3 regions of the Undibacterium sp. TJN19 genome follow, and region 1 is predicted to be linked to each of the others. Evidence: predicted binding sites of a transcription regulator. Region 1 holds the regulator's gene; each other region holds the start of a gene.
The links. Region 1 encodes sigma-54, which starts transcription at its own class of promoters, with help from an activator protein. Its sites were predicted from a motif close to TGGCANGNAANCTGCTTT; they were not measured.
Positions count from the first base shown of each region.

Region 2: adh (aldehyde dehydrogenase) is a predicted target of sigma-54. The motif match lies at 2,667-2,684, and genes of this name have one in related genera.
Region 3: ACO0LH_RS10925 (circularly permuted type 2 ATP-grasp protein) is a predicted target of sigma-54. The motif match lies at 1,981-1,998, and genes of this name have one in related genera.

Region 1 covers NZ_JBMPPL010000001.1:686,792-691,059, reverse strand. Annotated here, with positions in the region: gene ACO0LH_RS03230 (enoyl-CoA hydratase/isomerase family protein) at 10-1,104, opposite strand; gene hpf (ribosome hibernation-promoting factor, HPF/YfiA family) at 1,412-1,765, opposite strand; gene ACO0LH_RS03220 (RNA polymerase factor sigma-54) at 1,874-3,361, opposite strand; gene lptB (LPS export ABC transporter ATP-binding protein) at 3,373-4,125, opposite strand; gene lptA (lipopolysaccharide transport periplasmic protein LptA) at 4,127-4,268, opposite strand, start outside.
Region 2 covers NZ_JBMPPL010000004.1:329,663-333,930, forward strand. Annotated here, with positions in the region: partial or broken gene ACO0LH_RS15055 (sigma-54-dependent Fis family transcriptional regulator) at 1-474, shown strand, start outside; gene ACO0LH_RS15060 (DUF779 domain-containing protein) at 471-863, opposite strand; gene adh (aldehyde dehydrogenase) at 1,089-2,609, opposite strand; gene ACO0LH_RS15070 (Tex family protein) at 2,891-4,268, opposite strand, start outside.
Region 3 covers NZ_JBMPPL010000002.1:590,369-594,636, forward strand. Annotated here, with positions in the region: gene ACO0LH_RS10920 (alpha-E domain-containing protein) at 1-395, opposite strand, end outside; gene ACO0LH_RS10925 (circularly permuted type 2 ATP-grasp protein) at 514-1,947, opposite strand; gene ACO0LH_RS10930 (sodium:solute symporter family protein) at 2,139-4,178, opposite strand; gene ACO0LH_RS10935 (DUF4212 domain-containing protein) at 4,183-4,268, opposite strand, start outside.

The DNA.
Region 1 (4,268 bases):
TATGGCTACCTAGCCAGCCAGATGACGCAAAGGGTGCGCATGTGCTGGCCATACCTCAGCAAAGAAACCGGCTATCTGTTCTGCACTGACTTCTACCAATGTTGCTGGCGACCAGCGTGGCGTATTGTCTTTGTCTACCACCAGAGCGCGTATGCCTTCCAGTACCTCACCATGTTTGAAACAATGGCGTACCATATTTCTTTCCATGCGCAGGCAGTCAGAGACTGACATGGCAGCACTGCGGCGCAACTGCTCCAGCGTGACTGACATCAGCAAGGGAGAGCGCTTCTGCATCACCGCCAGGGTCTGTTGTGCAAATTCGGCATTATTTTCTTGCAGCTTTTCGCAGATGGCCTTAACGCTATTACCATTGAAATCCTGGTCTATCACATCTCTCTGTATTGCCAGTTTGCTGTTCTCTGGCTGTATTTGTGCTGTGAACGGTGCAGCAAATTCACGTATGGCCACACGTATATCCGCGGCATCTGTCTGCTCCAGCAAACCCAGTAAAGCCGGTATCCCGGATGTCGGTACAAAGACATCTGCCAGATCAGCGTATAAGGCATCAGCTGCCGTAATGATTTCACCTGACAATCCCAGATAGGTGCCCAGCTCGCCCGGGGCCTGCGACAGGAAATAACCCCCGCCAACATCCGGGAACAGGCCGATATTCACTTCCGGCATGGCCATCTTGGTGCGTTCGGTGACGATGCGCAGACGGCAGTCTTCACCCGCCTGGGCGATGCCCATGCCACCACCCATGACCACGCCATTCATCAGGGCGATATAGGGTTTTGGGTAAAAATGAATCAAATGATTTAAAGCGTATTCTTCAGTGAAAAAATCTTCCAGCAGGGCAGAATCACCCTTGGGTGTTGCCGTGCCCACATCATAAAAGAAACGGATATCGCCACCGGCGCAAAAAGCCTTTTCGCTGCTGCTATGAATAAACACCGCACGTACGCTGGCGTCGTTTTGCCATGCCAGCAGGGTCGTGGTCAGCGCCCGCACCATGTCCAGCGATAGCGAGTTCAGCGCCTTGGGTCTGTCGAGTGTGATGAAGCCTATATGGTTCTTGACGGAAGTGAGTACAAATTCGCTCATGGTGATTCGCTATGCAGGGTAAGGGACGAAGCTGTTATTCTAACTTTGCAGGCAGTGCACGTCACTAGATGTATAAGCATATGCAGAAATAGCGCAAAGAAATTTTCTGATTGTGCGAATGCGACGGATTGTCTGGCGCTAATCAATGACTCAGTCAACATGAATAATGTATATAAATGATGACTTTGCCATGCTTGGTGACGGCTCAACGATGAGTCAATAAAGCATCAATAAGGTCTCAAGAAAACAAAAAGGACGCCTTTCGCGTCCTTGTTTTGGATGCCATCAGCCCGATCAGGGCTATGGCTTACACGTCTTGGGCTGACGCCGGATCAGGTATGTGCTTGATCGCATCGTGCTGGTGACTTTGTATTTTATCTTTATGTTTGATGACCTGGCGATCGAGTTTATCGACCAGCGTATCAATCGCTGCATAGAGATCGTGTGCCAGACTTTCAACATGGATATCTTTACCGCTGATATGCAAATTAATGTCTGCTTTGTGCCTTTTTTCCTTTTCCCGGAGCTTGTCCACCGTCAGGATGACGGCGATATCAATGACCTGGTCGAAATGCCGCCTGATGCGCTCTAACTTGGTATGTACATATTCACGAATTGCAGGAGTTACTTCGACGTGATGTCCACTGATTGTGAGATTCATACTGTGCTCCTATAGTGATGTTGCTTGCCATTACGAAAAGCTCTTTGCGTTCAAATAACATTGAGCTAAATCATATATAGCAATTCAAACCGTGATTACAAGGACTACTTACAAAGATTTACGCAGGCTCACTGGGGGGATTTTGAGGGCTTCACGGTATTTGGCAACTGTCCGTCGGGCAATTACCATGCCCTGTTCACCCAGCATGTCTGCAATTTTGCTATCAGAGAGTGGGCTTTTCTGGTCTTCTGCTCCTATCAATTGCTTGATGAGTGCCCGTATCGCGGTGGAAGATGCTTCTCCCCCTGTTTCCGTCGCGACGTGGCTGCCGAAAAAATACTTCAACTCAAACATGCCATGTGGGGTCAGCATGTATTTTTGGGTTGTTACACGTGAGATAGTGCTCTCGTGTAATCCTAGTGTATCAGCAATTTCGCGCAAAACAAGGGGGCGCATGGCAACTGCACCGTGGGTGAAAAAGTTACGTTGTCTTTCAACTATCGCTTGTGCAACGCGCAAAATGGTATCAAAACGTTGCCGCATGTTCTTGATGAGCCAGCGCGCTTCCTGCAATTGTGAACCAAGTCCACTTTCACCGCGGTTTTGTTTCATGATGTTGGCGTACATGCTGCTGACGCGCAACTTTGGCATTACATCCTGATTCAAGAGCACCTGCCAGCCATTCCCTGACTTTCTGACGATGACATCGGGCACGACATAGTCTGAATCATCGGCAGTAAAGGCGATACCTGGCCGGGGTTTGCATTGCCTGATGACAGTTTGTGCATCGCGCAAATCTTCATCATCGCAGTCCAGTATTTTCTTTAATTTCGTGAAATCCCGTTGTGCAAATAAAGTGAGTTGTGTCTCAACAATATTTAGTGCAAGGCGGCGTGTCACGAAAGCAATCCTGGGCAGGCGCCTGATTTGCAAGGCCAGGCACTCTGCCGGGCTGCGCGCACCCACACCTGCCGGGTCAAAGCTTTGCAGCATGTTGAGCGCGAAGGCCAGCTCTTCCGGTTCTATGCACAATTCCAATGGCAAACTGGCATGGATTTCATCCAGGGTTTCAGTCAGATAACCATTGCTGTCGAGTGCATCGATCATCAGCTCTACCAGCGCACGGTCGCGTGGCTCGCGCAGGTTCAGGCGCATTTGCTCCAGCAGGTGTTCGCGCAAGGTAGTTTGCGCTGCGCCCAGTTGTGGGCGGCCATCTTCATCATCGCTGGCTGCTGCGCCATGGTGACCATCATCGAAGCTCCAGTCGTCTTCATTGGTGCTCATGGTGTCATTGCTGGCAGGGGCTTCAGCTTCCTGGTTTTGCTCTGTGCTTGCGGCTGCTTCTTCGCGTATGGCTGGCGCTTCCATGCCGGCATCCGCGGCACTGCTGCTGGTGTTGATGGCACCATCGGCCAACAGACGTACAGCATGGTCAAGCGGGTCATCGACACGCTCAAGCAAGGGGTTTTCTGTCAGCAGGGTTTCCAGTTCCTGATGTAATTCCAAAGTGGAGAGCTGCAATAACCGTATCGATTGTTGCAGTTGGGGCGTTAATGCCAGATGCTGGGAAGTACGTAGTTGCAGGCTTTGTTTCATGATGATTCCCGTCACATCCGGAAGTGTTCCCCCAGATAGACGCGCCGCACGGATTCATTTTGTATGATGTCGTCGGGTTTGCCACTTGCCAGTACAGCACCCTGATTGATGATGTAGGCATGATCGCAAATGCCCAGGGTTTCACGCACATTGTGATCGGTGATCAGCACGCCGATGCCACGTTCTTTCAAAAAGCGCACAATGCGCTGGATTTCGATGACGGCAATCGGGTCGACCCCGGCAAAGGGTTCGTCGAGCAAAACAAAGCGGGGATTGGTCGCCAGCGCACGTGCGATTTCCACACGACGGCGCTCACCGCCAGATAGCGACAAGGCCTGGCTTTCACGAATTTTTTCAATCTGTAAATCCGCCAGCAGGGCATCGAGACGTTCATCGATTTCTTTGGTCGAAAGAAATTTTCCGTGGGCATTTTTCTGTAATTCCAGAACAGCGCGGATATTGTCTTCGACTGTCAGCTTGCGAAATACTGAAGCTTCCTGCGGCAAATATGACAAGCCCAGCACCGCCCTTTGATGGATGGGTAACTGAGATATATTGACAGCATCTATCGTGATGTCACCTGCGTCCGATGGCACCAGGCCAACGATCATGTAGAAAGAAGTTGTTTTGCCCGCACCGTTCGGGCCGAGCAGGCCAACGACTTCGCCGCTTTTCACTTGTAGCGATACGTCACGTACTACCTGGCGCGCGCCATAGCGTTTTTGCAGCCCTTTGACGAGCAGCGTACTAGCAATTGCCGTCATCTTAATTGGCCTGTTTTTCAGTTTTTGGATGCAAAATTATTTTGACACGACCATCGCCATCGACATGCTTGCCGCTGGTTGAATTGGCACCATCAAAGACATCGTTTTTGCTGTCATAGGAAAGATATTCACCCTCTTGTTCC
Region 2 (4,268 bases), on a different contig from region 1:
GCAGAATTTCGCGATGACCTGTATTACCGCCTCAATGGCCTGGTGGTCAAGCTGCCACCCTTGCGCGAACGCACTGACCTGGATGTGGTAATAGAAAAAGTATTGATCAGTGAAGGCCAGGGCAGGCAATATCGCCTGGCGACAGAAGTCATGCAGATTTTCCGCGCGCATGCATGGCCAGGCAATTTCCGCCAATTGACGAATCTCTTGCGCACCGCCATCGTTATGACAGATGCCGATATGGAAATCCGCCAGGAGCATCTGCCCGATGATTTTCTTGAAGATGTGCAGGCCGCAGTCATCCACAACGCAGCCAGACTGCCATCTTCTTCCGAAAGCCTTGAGGCTGTGGAAATGGAAGCCATACAGCAAGCCCTGCAACAGCATCATGGCAATGTATCTGCGGCCGCCAGGGCATTGGGCGTGTCACGCAATACGGTTTATCGCAAACTGGCGAATCTGAAAGATGACTAAAGTGATTGTGGGCCGTGTAACACTATTGTACCCAGCATATCATTTTCTTCATCAGTAAACAGGCGTGAGCGTGTCAGGAAACGCCTGCCCGTACCATTGTCGAGTGAAAACATGCCACCCATGCCATTGACCACATCAATGATCAATTGTGTGTGCCGCCAGTATTCAAACTGATCACTGCCCATATAAAACGGCGTGCCATCCAGATCACCCAGATACACGTCGGCATCGCCTATACCGTATTCATTCCTGGCATAACACAGCGGTGAACTACCATCACAGCAACCGCCAGACTGGAAAAATAATAGTGGACCGTATTTGGTTTGCAGCGCACTGATAAATTCCAGCGCTGTGGGTGTAGCGGTGACGCGGGCGGGGATAGTGGTCATTTTGTTTGTTTCGGTTGTTTTACGTAAAGACCGAAAAGCTCACCACAGAGGCACAGAGACACAGAGAAAAACAGGATAAGATCTACGTCTGTTTTGTAATGTCTCTGTAGCTCAATAAGTCAATTGAAGTATAAAGAGAAGACGCAAGTTTTGGTCTTTAGTTTTCTCTTGCCTTTCTCTGTGTCTCCGTGTCTCTGTGTTGAGAGGCCTTGAACTTAATGTTTACTAAAAGAACCCCATCGCATTTGGGTTATAGCTCACTAGCAGGTTTTTAGTTTGCTGATAGTGGTCCAGCATCATCTTGTGGTTTTCACGCCCTATGCCGGATTGTTTGTAACCGCCAAATGCTGCATGCGCAGGATACAGGTGGTAGCAATTGGTCCAGACGCGGCCAGCTTCGATGGCGCGACCAACGCGGAAGGCGCGGGAACCATCGCGGGTCCATAAGCCAGCGCCCAGGCCATACAGGGTATCGTTGGCGATGGCTATCGCATCTTCTTCATCCTTGAAGGTAGTCACGGACACTACCGGGCCAAAGATTTCTTCCTGGAAGATACGCATCTTGTTGTGGCCCTGGAAGATGGTAGGCTTGACGTAATAACCCTTGGCCAGGTCGCCTTCGAGTACAATCCTTTCGCCGCCTGCCAGGAGTTGCGCGCCTTCCTGTTTGCCTATGTCGAGGTAAGACAGGATTTTTTCCAGTTGTTCGTGCGAAGCCTGTGCACCTATCATAGTGGCGCTGTCTAGCGGGTTGCCCTGTTTGATGGCGGCAACACGTTTGATGGCCCTGGCCATGAACTGGTCGTAGATGGATTCCTGTATCAGCACGCGTGAAGGGCAGGTGCAGACTTCACCCTGGTTCAGCGCAAACATGGCAAAGCCTTCCAGGCATTTGTCGAAGAAGGCATCGTCCTGCTCCATGACATCGGCAAAGAAAATATTTGGCGACTTGCCACCGAGTTCCAAAGTCACTGGAATAAGGTTTTGCGACGCATATTGCATGATCAGGCGGCCAGTACCGGTTTCACCGATGAACGCAATCTTGGCGATGCGCTTGCTTGATGCCAGTGGCTTGCCTGCCTCCAGGCCAAACCCGTTTACGACATTGAATACACCGGGTGGTAGCAGATCTTTGATCAGATCAACCAGTACCATGATGGAAGCAGGTGTCTGTTCTGCCGGTTTCATGACGATGCAATTGCCTGCGGCCAAGGCGGGTGCCATTTTCCACACCGCCATCAGGATAGGGAAATTCCAGGGAATGATCTGGCCGACGACGCCCAGCGGTTCATGAAAGTGATAGGCGTAAGTCTGGTCATCGATCTGTGAAACCGAGCCTTCCTGCGCACGTATGCAACCGGCGAAATAACGGAAGTGATCTATCGCCAGCGGGATATCTGCCGCCATGGTTTCACGTATGGGTTTACCGTTGTCTATGGTCTCTGCGGTGGCCAGCAGGGTCAGATTGGCTTCCATGCGATCAGCGATCTTGTTGAGGATATTGGCACGGTCGGCTGGCGAGGTTTTACCCCAGGCCACTTTGGCTGCATGGGCAGCATCGAGTGCCAGTTCCACATCTTCTGCGGTGGAACGCGCCACTTCGCAAAAAGCCTGGCCAATGACAGGGCTGATGTTCTCGAAATATTCACCCTTCACTGGGGCCACAAATTTACCGCCTATGAAATTATCGTAGCGTTTGGCGAAAGGATTGCTGATACCGAGTTTGCTGATGTCTGCCATATTCATGATGGTGGTCTCCGTTGTTTATTAGATGGTGCGCATAAGCTGCGACACGGGGATAACAACGCAAACGGCGTGCCATGCTGGAGATGATTTCCTGATGGAAAAATGTGGCGATTGCAAACTGGATATAGAGAAGGTACAGAGGGGATTTACTGCTGATGCTGGTGATGGATTTGCCAAGAATAAATACGTGGAGAATCCAGGTGTCACATTATTTCGCAACTCTGATCAGACTGTCACAATTTGAGACAGTCTGATCGTCAACTTTATTACTTGCTTATTGCTTACCCACGCAACTTCGCAAACGCCGCAGCCATCGCATTACCAGCAGGTGCTGGTGCCTGGGCTTGCGAGCGGTGTTGATTGAGTCGCTTGGCATCATTGCGGTCACCACGCTGTTCTGGCTTGCTGCCAGCGACAGGCGCAGCATCCATCAGGCGCATGGTCAGGGCAATGCGCTGGCGTTTGACATCGACTTCCAGCACTTTCACTTTAACGACCTGGCCAGCCTTGACGACTGTATGTGGGTCCTTGACGAAGGTGTTGGACAAGGCAGAGATATGTACCAGGCCATCCTGATGCACACCAATATCAACGAAAGCGCCAAAGGCGGCAACGTTGGTGACTACGCCTTCCAAAATCATATCAGGGCGCAAGTCCTTGATTTCTTCTACGCCGTCCTTGAAGGTGGCGGTAGTGAATTCAGGACGTGGGTCACGACCTGGTTTTTCCAGTTCACCGATGATGTCGGTGATGGTCGGCACACCAAATTTTTCATCGGCGTATTTGGCCGGATTCAAAGACTTCAGCAAGCCAGTGTCGCCGATGACACCCTTTATATCCTTCTTGATATCCGCAAGGATTTTTTCTACTAGCGGATAAGATTCAGGGTGGACTGCCGACGCATCCAGCGGGTTGCTGCCATTCATGATGCGCAAGAAACCGGCGGCTTGTTCGAAGGTCTTGTCGCCCAGGCGCGGTACAGAGCGCAAGTCGGAACGTGAATTAAACATGCCCTTGGCATCGCGGAAATTAACGATGCTTTGCGCCACGCTGGACGACAAGCCAGACACACGTGCCAGCAAAGGTGCAGAAGCCGTATTCACATCGACACCAACCGCATTCACGCAATCTTCAACGACGGCATCGAGTGATCGCGCCAGTTGTGACTGGCTGACATCATGCTGGTATTGGCCAACACCAATGGATTTAGGATCAATCTTCACCAGCTCAGCCAGCGGGTCTTGCAGGCGGCGTGCAATTGACACTGCACCACGGATGGATACATCGAGGTCAGGCAATTCTTTGGAAGCAAATTCAGAGGCGGAATACACCGATGCACCAGCTTCAGAGACCACGATCTTGGTCAGCTTGAGTTCAGGTTTGAGTTTGATCAAATCGCCTGCCAGCTTGTCGGTTTCACGCGAAGCGGTACCATTGCCGATAGAGATCAGCGAGACATTATGCTTGGCTGCCAGTTGCGCCAATACATGCAGGGAACCATCCCAGTCATTGCGCGGCTGATGTGGGTATATCGTCGCGTATTCAACTACTTTACCTGTCGCATCAACGATCGCTACCTTGACGCCGGTACGCAGGCCAGGATCCAGACCCATGGTGGCGCGTGGGCCAGCAGGTGCTGCCAGCAGCAGGGCTTTGAGG
Region 3 (4,268 bases), on a different contig from region 1:
CTGGGGTCGTTTTCCAGCAGGCTGTGGGACAGTTTTTCTTCCATATCCAGCCAGGTGGCATTCTGGGTTTCCCATACTTCGGTGGTCAGCGTGCCGCGTACGGCACGGGCATTTTCGCGTGCTTCTTTCAGGCAGGATGCGATCGAAGACGGGTTCATCGGGTCCCTGACCATGAAGTCGAGTACATCCTTTTTGGTCAGCAAACCATATTGATGGTCAAAGGCAGATTGCAATTCTGATATGCCCAGCATGGCGCGCCAGCCTTGCTCTGCATCTTCGGCAGACTGTGGCAGCATCGTGGTCTGGATATTGACGTCCAGCATGCGGGCTGTGTTTTCGGCGCGTTCGGTGTAACGCGCCATCCAGAACAAATGATCGGCAGTACGGCTTAACATGGTCTTTCTCCTTCAATCTTCAGTGCTTTTTGTAAAAACAAACCGGTCAGGCTGGCCTTGTACTGGCATGCGATGCACGGGTGACAAGACTTGAAGCCTCAGTTTTTTCAAAAAGCGATTAATTTTCCAGTATCCAGGTGTCTTTGGTACCACCACCCTGTGATGAATTCACCACCAGCGAGCCTTCTTGCAGCGCGACACGTGTCAGGCCGCCCGGCACCATGGAAATGGTTTTGCCAGACAAGACAAAGGGGCGCAGATCAATATGCCTTGGGGCGATACCACTTTCGACAAACGTCGGGCAGGCAGACAGTGCCAGGGTAGGCTGGGCAATATATCCGTCTGGTTTTGCCAGGAGGCGCTGGCGGAAATCTTCTATCTGCTGTTTGCTTGATGCTGGGCCAACCAGCATGCCATAGCCACCTGCGCCATGTACTTCCTTGACAACCAGTTCAGACAGGTTTGCCAATGTGTATGACAGGTCTTCAGCCTTGCGGCACTGGTAAGTCGGCACATTGTTCAGGATAGGTTCTTCCGTCAGGTAGAACTTGATCATGTCAGGCACGAAAGGGTAAATTGATTTATCGTCAGCCACACCCGTGCCTATGGCGTTGGCCAGCGTGACGCGACCAGCGCGGTACACCGACAGCAAGCCAGGCACACCGAGTGAAGAATCGGGGCGGAAAGCCAGCGGGTCCATGAAGTCATCATCAATACGGCGGTAAATCACATCAACACGTTTGGGGCCGCGCGTGGTGCGCATGAATACCGCATTGTCATTGACGAATAAATCCTGCCCTTCCACCAGTTCCACACCCATTTGCTGTGCCAGGAAAGCATGTTCGAAATAGGCCGAGTTGTACATGCCCGGCGTCATCACGACGACAGTCGGGTCATCCACACCCATGGGTGCGACGGAGCGCAGGTTATCGAGCAGCATGTCGGGGTAATGGTCAACCGGGGCGATCTTGTTACGTGCAAACAGCTCGGGGAACAGCCGCATCATCATCTTGCGGTCTTCCAGCATGTAAGACACGCCGGACGGCACGCGCAAATTGTCTTCCAGTACATAAAACTCACCCTGGCCGGCGCGCACGATATCGACCCCGGCAATGTGGGCGTAGATGTCAGATGCCACCGAAATACCCTGCATTTCTGGCCGGTACTGGGCGTTTTTGTAGATTTGTTCTGCCGGGATGATGCCGGCCTTGATGATGTTCTGGTCATGATAGATATCATGGATGAACATATTCAGTGCCTGCACACGCTGTACCAGTCCTTTTTGCAGATGTGACCATTCGCTGGCTGGGATAATGCGCGGGATGATATCGAAAGGGATCAGGCGTTCTGTACCGGCATCGTCGCCATAAACAGCGAAGGTGATACCGACACGCCGGAAGCTGAGGTCAGCTTCAGCGCGTTTGCGCTGTAGTGTTTCTGCTGACTGCTGCCCCAGCCAGTTGCAAAATTCACGATAATGCTCTCGTGTATCAACAGTGTTGCCGGGCGTACCGGCATATTCGGCCGCCATTTCATTGAAAAATTTTGCCATGTTCAAGTCTCGCGGTTACGGTTCAACTTAAGCATATCAAGAAACGTGCCAGTTCAGCTTCAATGCCAACTGGCGTGTCGGCAAACAGCGACAGTCTGAAAAAAACGCTGACAGGCAGCTTATACTATTGCGCAGCAAGGCAAGAGTGCCGTTGACGTTCAGTAACGACCACCGATCGCATTTTATCGTTTTTACTCAGGTGCGCGGATGAAATCGACCAACTCCATGGTTTTTTGATCCGGCTTGGGCGTCAGATAACTGACTACCAGCATGCTGATAAACCCTGCCGGCACCCCAAATACACCCGCTGAAATAGGCGCAATATTAAACCACTGATTCCCGGCACTGCCGCCAAACAGCGGATGGGCGTACAGCATGTAAAACACGCACACCACAAAGCCCGTGATGATGCCGCAAATTGCTCCCTGGCGATTTGCCCGTTTCCAGAAAATACCCAATACCAGCGCAGGAAACAGGGTAGAGGCCGCAACAGAAAATGCCGCCCCCACCAGCGACAAGATATCAGCAGGCTTTAGTGACGCCACATAGGCCGCCACCAGTGCGACAACCAGCAAAAATAATTTCGAAATCGTCACGCGCTTCTGGGTTGACGCCTGCGGGTCGATGATCTTGTAATAGATGTCATGCGACAGGGAATTCGATATCGTCAGCAACAGGCCATCAGCCGTCGACAGTGCCGCCGCCAGGCCACCCGCAGCCACCAGGGCTGAAACCACATACGGCAAACCGGCAATTTCAGGCGTGGCCAGTACGACGATGTCGCCATCGAGCACAATTTCTGCCAGTTGCACGATGCCATCGTGATTGATATCGGTGATCGTCACCAGTGGATTGACACGGTCTATGCTGGCCCAGTAAGTGACCCAGGAAGGCAGTTTGGAAAATTCTGTGCCCACCAGTGAATTATAGATATCGTATTTCACCAGTATCGCCAGCGCCGGTATGGTCAGGTATAACAGTGTGATAAAAAACAGCGACCAGAATACCGAGTCGCGGCTTTCCTTGACCGAAGGCGTGGTGTTGTAACGCACCAGCACATGCGGCAGGGCGGCAGTACCCATCATCAGGCACAAGACCAGCGCCATGAAGTTATTGCGTTTGTTATCGGATTCTTTCTGGTCTTTGGCCGCATAGGGCGTGTATTGCGAAAAACCGGGTTGGGCCTTGGCGAGATAATTGTTTCTGGCATCGTTCCAGCGGCTTTGTGCCTCCTGTGGCGACTTGGGATAATTCGCCAGGACCCGTCCGGCTGCTTTTATTTCCAGCAAAGACGCATTGCCGGATTTGAGGTCATCAAGCTTGTTTTGCAATTCAAAGCGGCCTTCTTCCCATGATTGCGGCAACTGCTGTATTTTCTTTTGTAACTCATCTGCGCGCTGGCGGTAAATGGCCCTGACCTGCTGCTCTTTCGGGTCATTGGCAAACTGTTTTTCCTTGTCGACCAGGGCCGGCAAAACAGCGCCATAAGAAAACTGTGCTACCGGGCTATGCGTATGCTTGATCGACAACCAGGCCACCGGTATCAGAAACGCGATAATGATGATGATGTATTGCGCCACCTGCGTCCAGGTAACAGCACGCATGCCGCCCAAAAAAGAACAGACCAGGATACTGGCCAGGCCCAGGAAGATGCCGACCGAAAAATCCACCCCCGTGAAGCGCGAAGTGATCAGGCCCACGCCATAGATTTGCGCGACCACATAGATGAAAGAGATGAATACCGTGGCAAACACAGCCAATATTCTGACCACATTGTTTTCGGGGTGGCCGGCAAACCGCTCGCCCAGAAAATCCGGTATGGTGTATTGCCCGAATTTGCGTATGTAGGGCGCGATCAGCATCGCCACCAGGCAAAAGCCGCCCGTCCAGCCGATGATGTAGGCGAGGCCGTCGAAGCCCTGCAAATACAGGCCACCCGCCAGGCTTAAAAAGCTGGCCGCCGACATCCAGTCAGCGGCGGTGGCCATGCCGTTGAAAACAGCGGGTACACGACGCCCTGCAACATAATATTCAGAGATATCTGATGTGCGGCTGACGACCCCTATGCCTGCATACAGGACAATGGTTGCGAACATGAACAGATAGCCTATCCATGCGCGTGGCACACCTTCTTTTTCCAGTATCGCCAGGCTGATCAGGAACACAAAAAACAATAGCGTGTACCACAGGTAATAAATCGTCAGTCTTTTGGTAAAACTCGCTTGTGCCATAGGTTTAATGGTCCCTTTGCTGGCGGCTGATGAGATGCATGCCTATGGAATAAATGGCCAGGATAAGGACAAAACTCAGCGTCAGGCCCT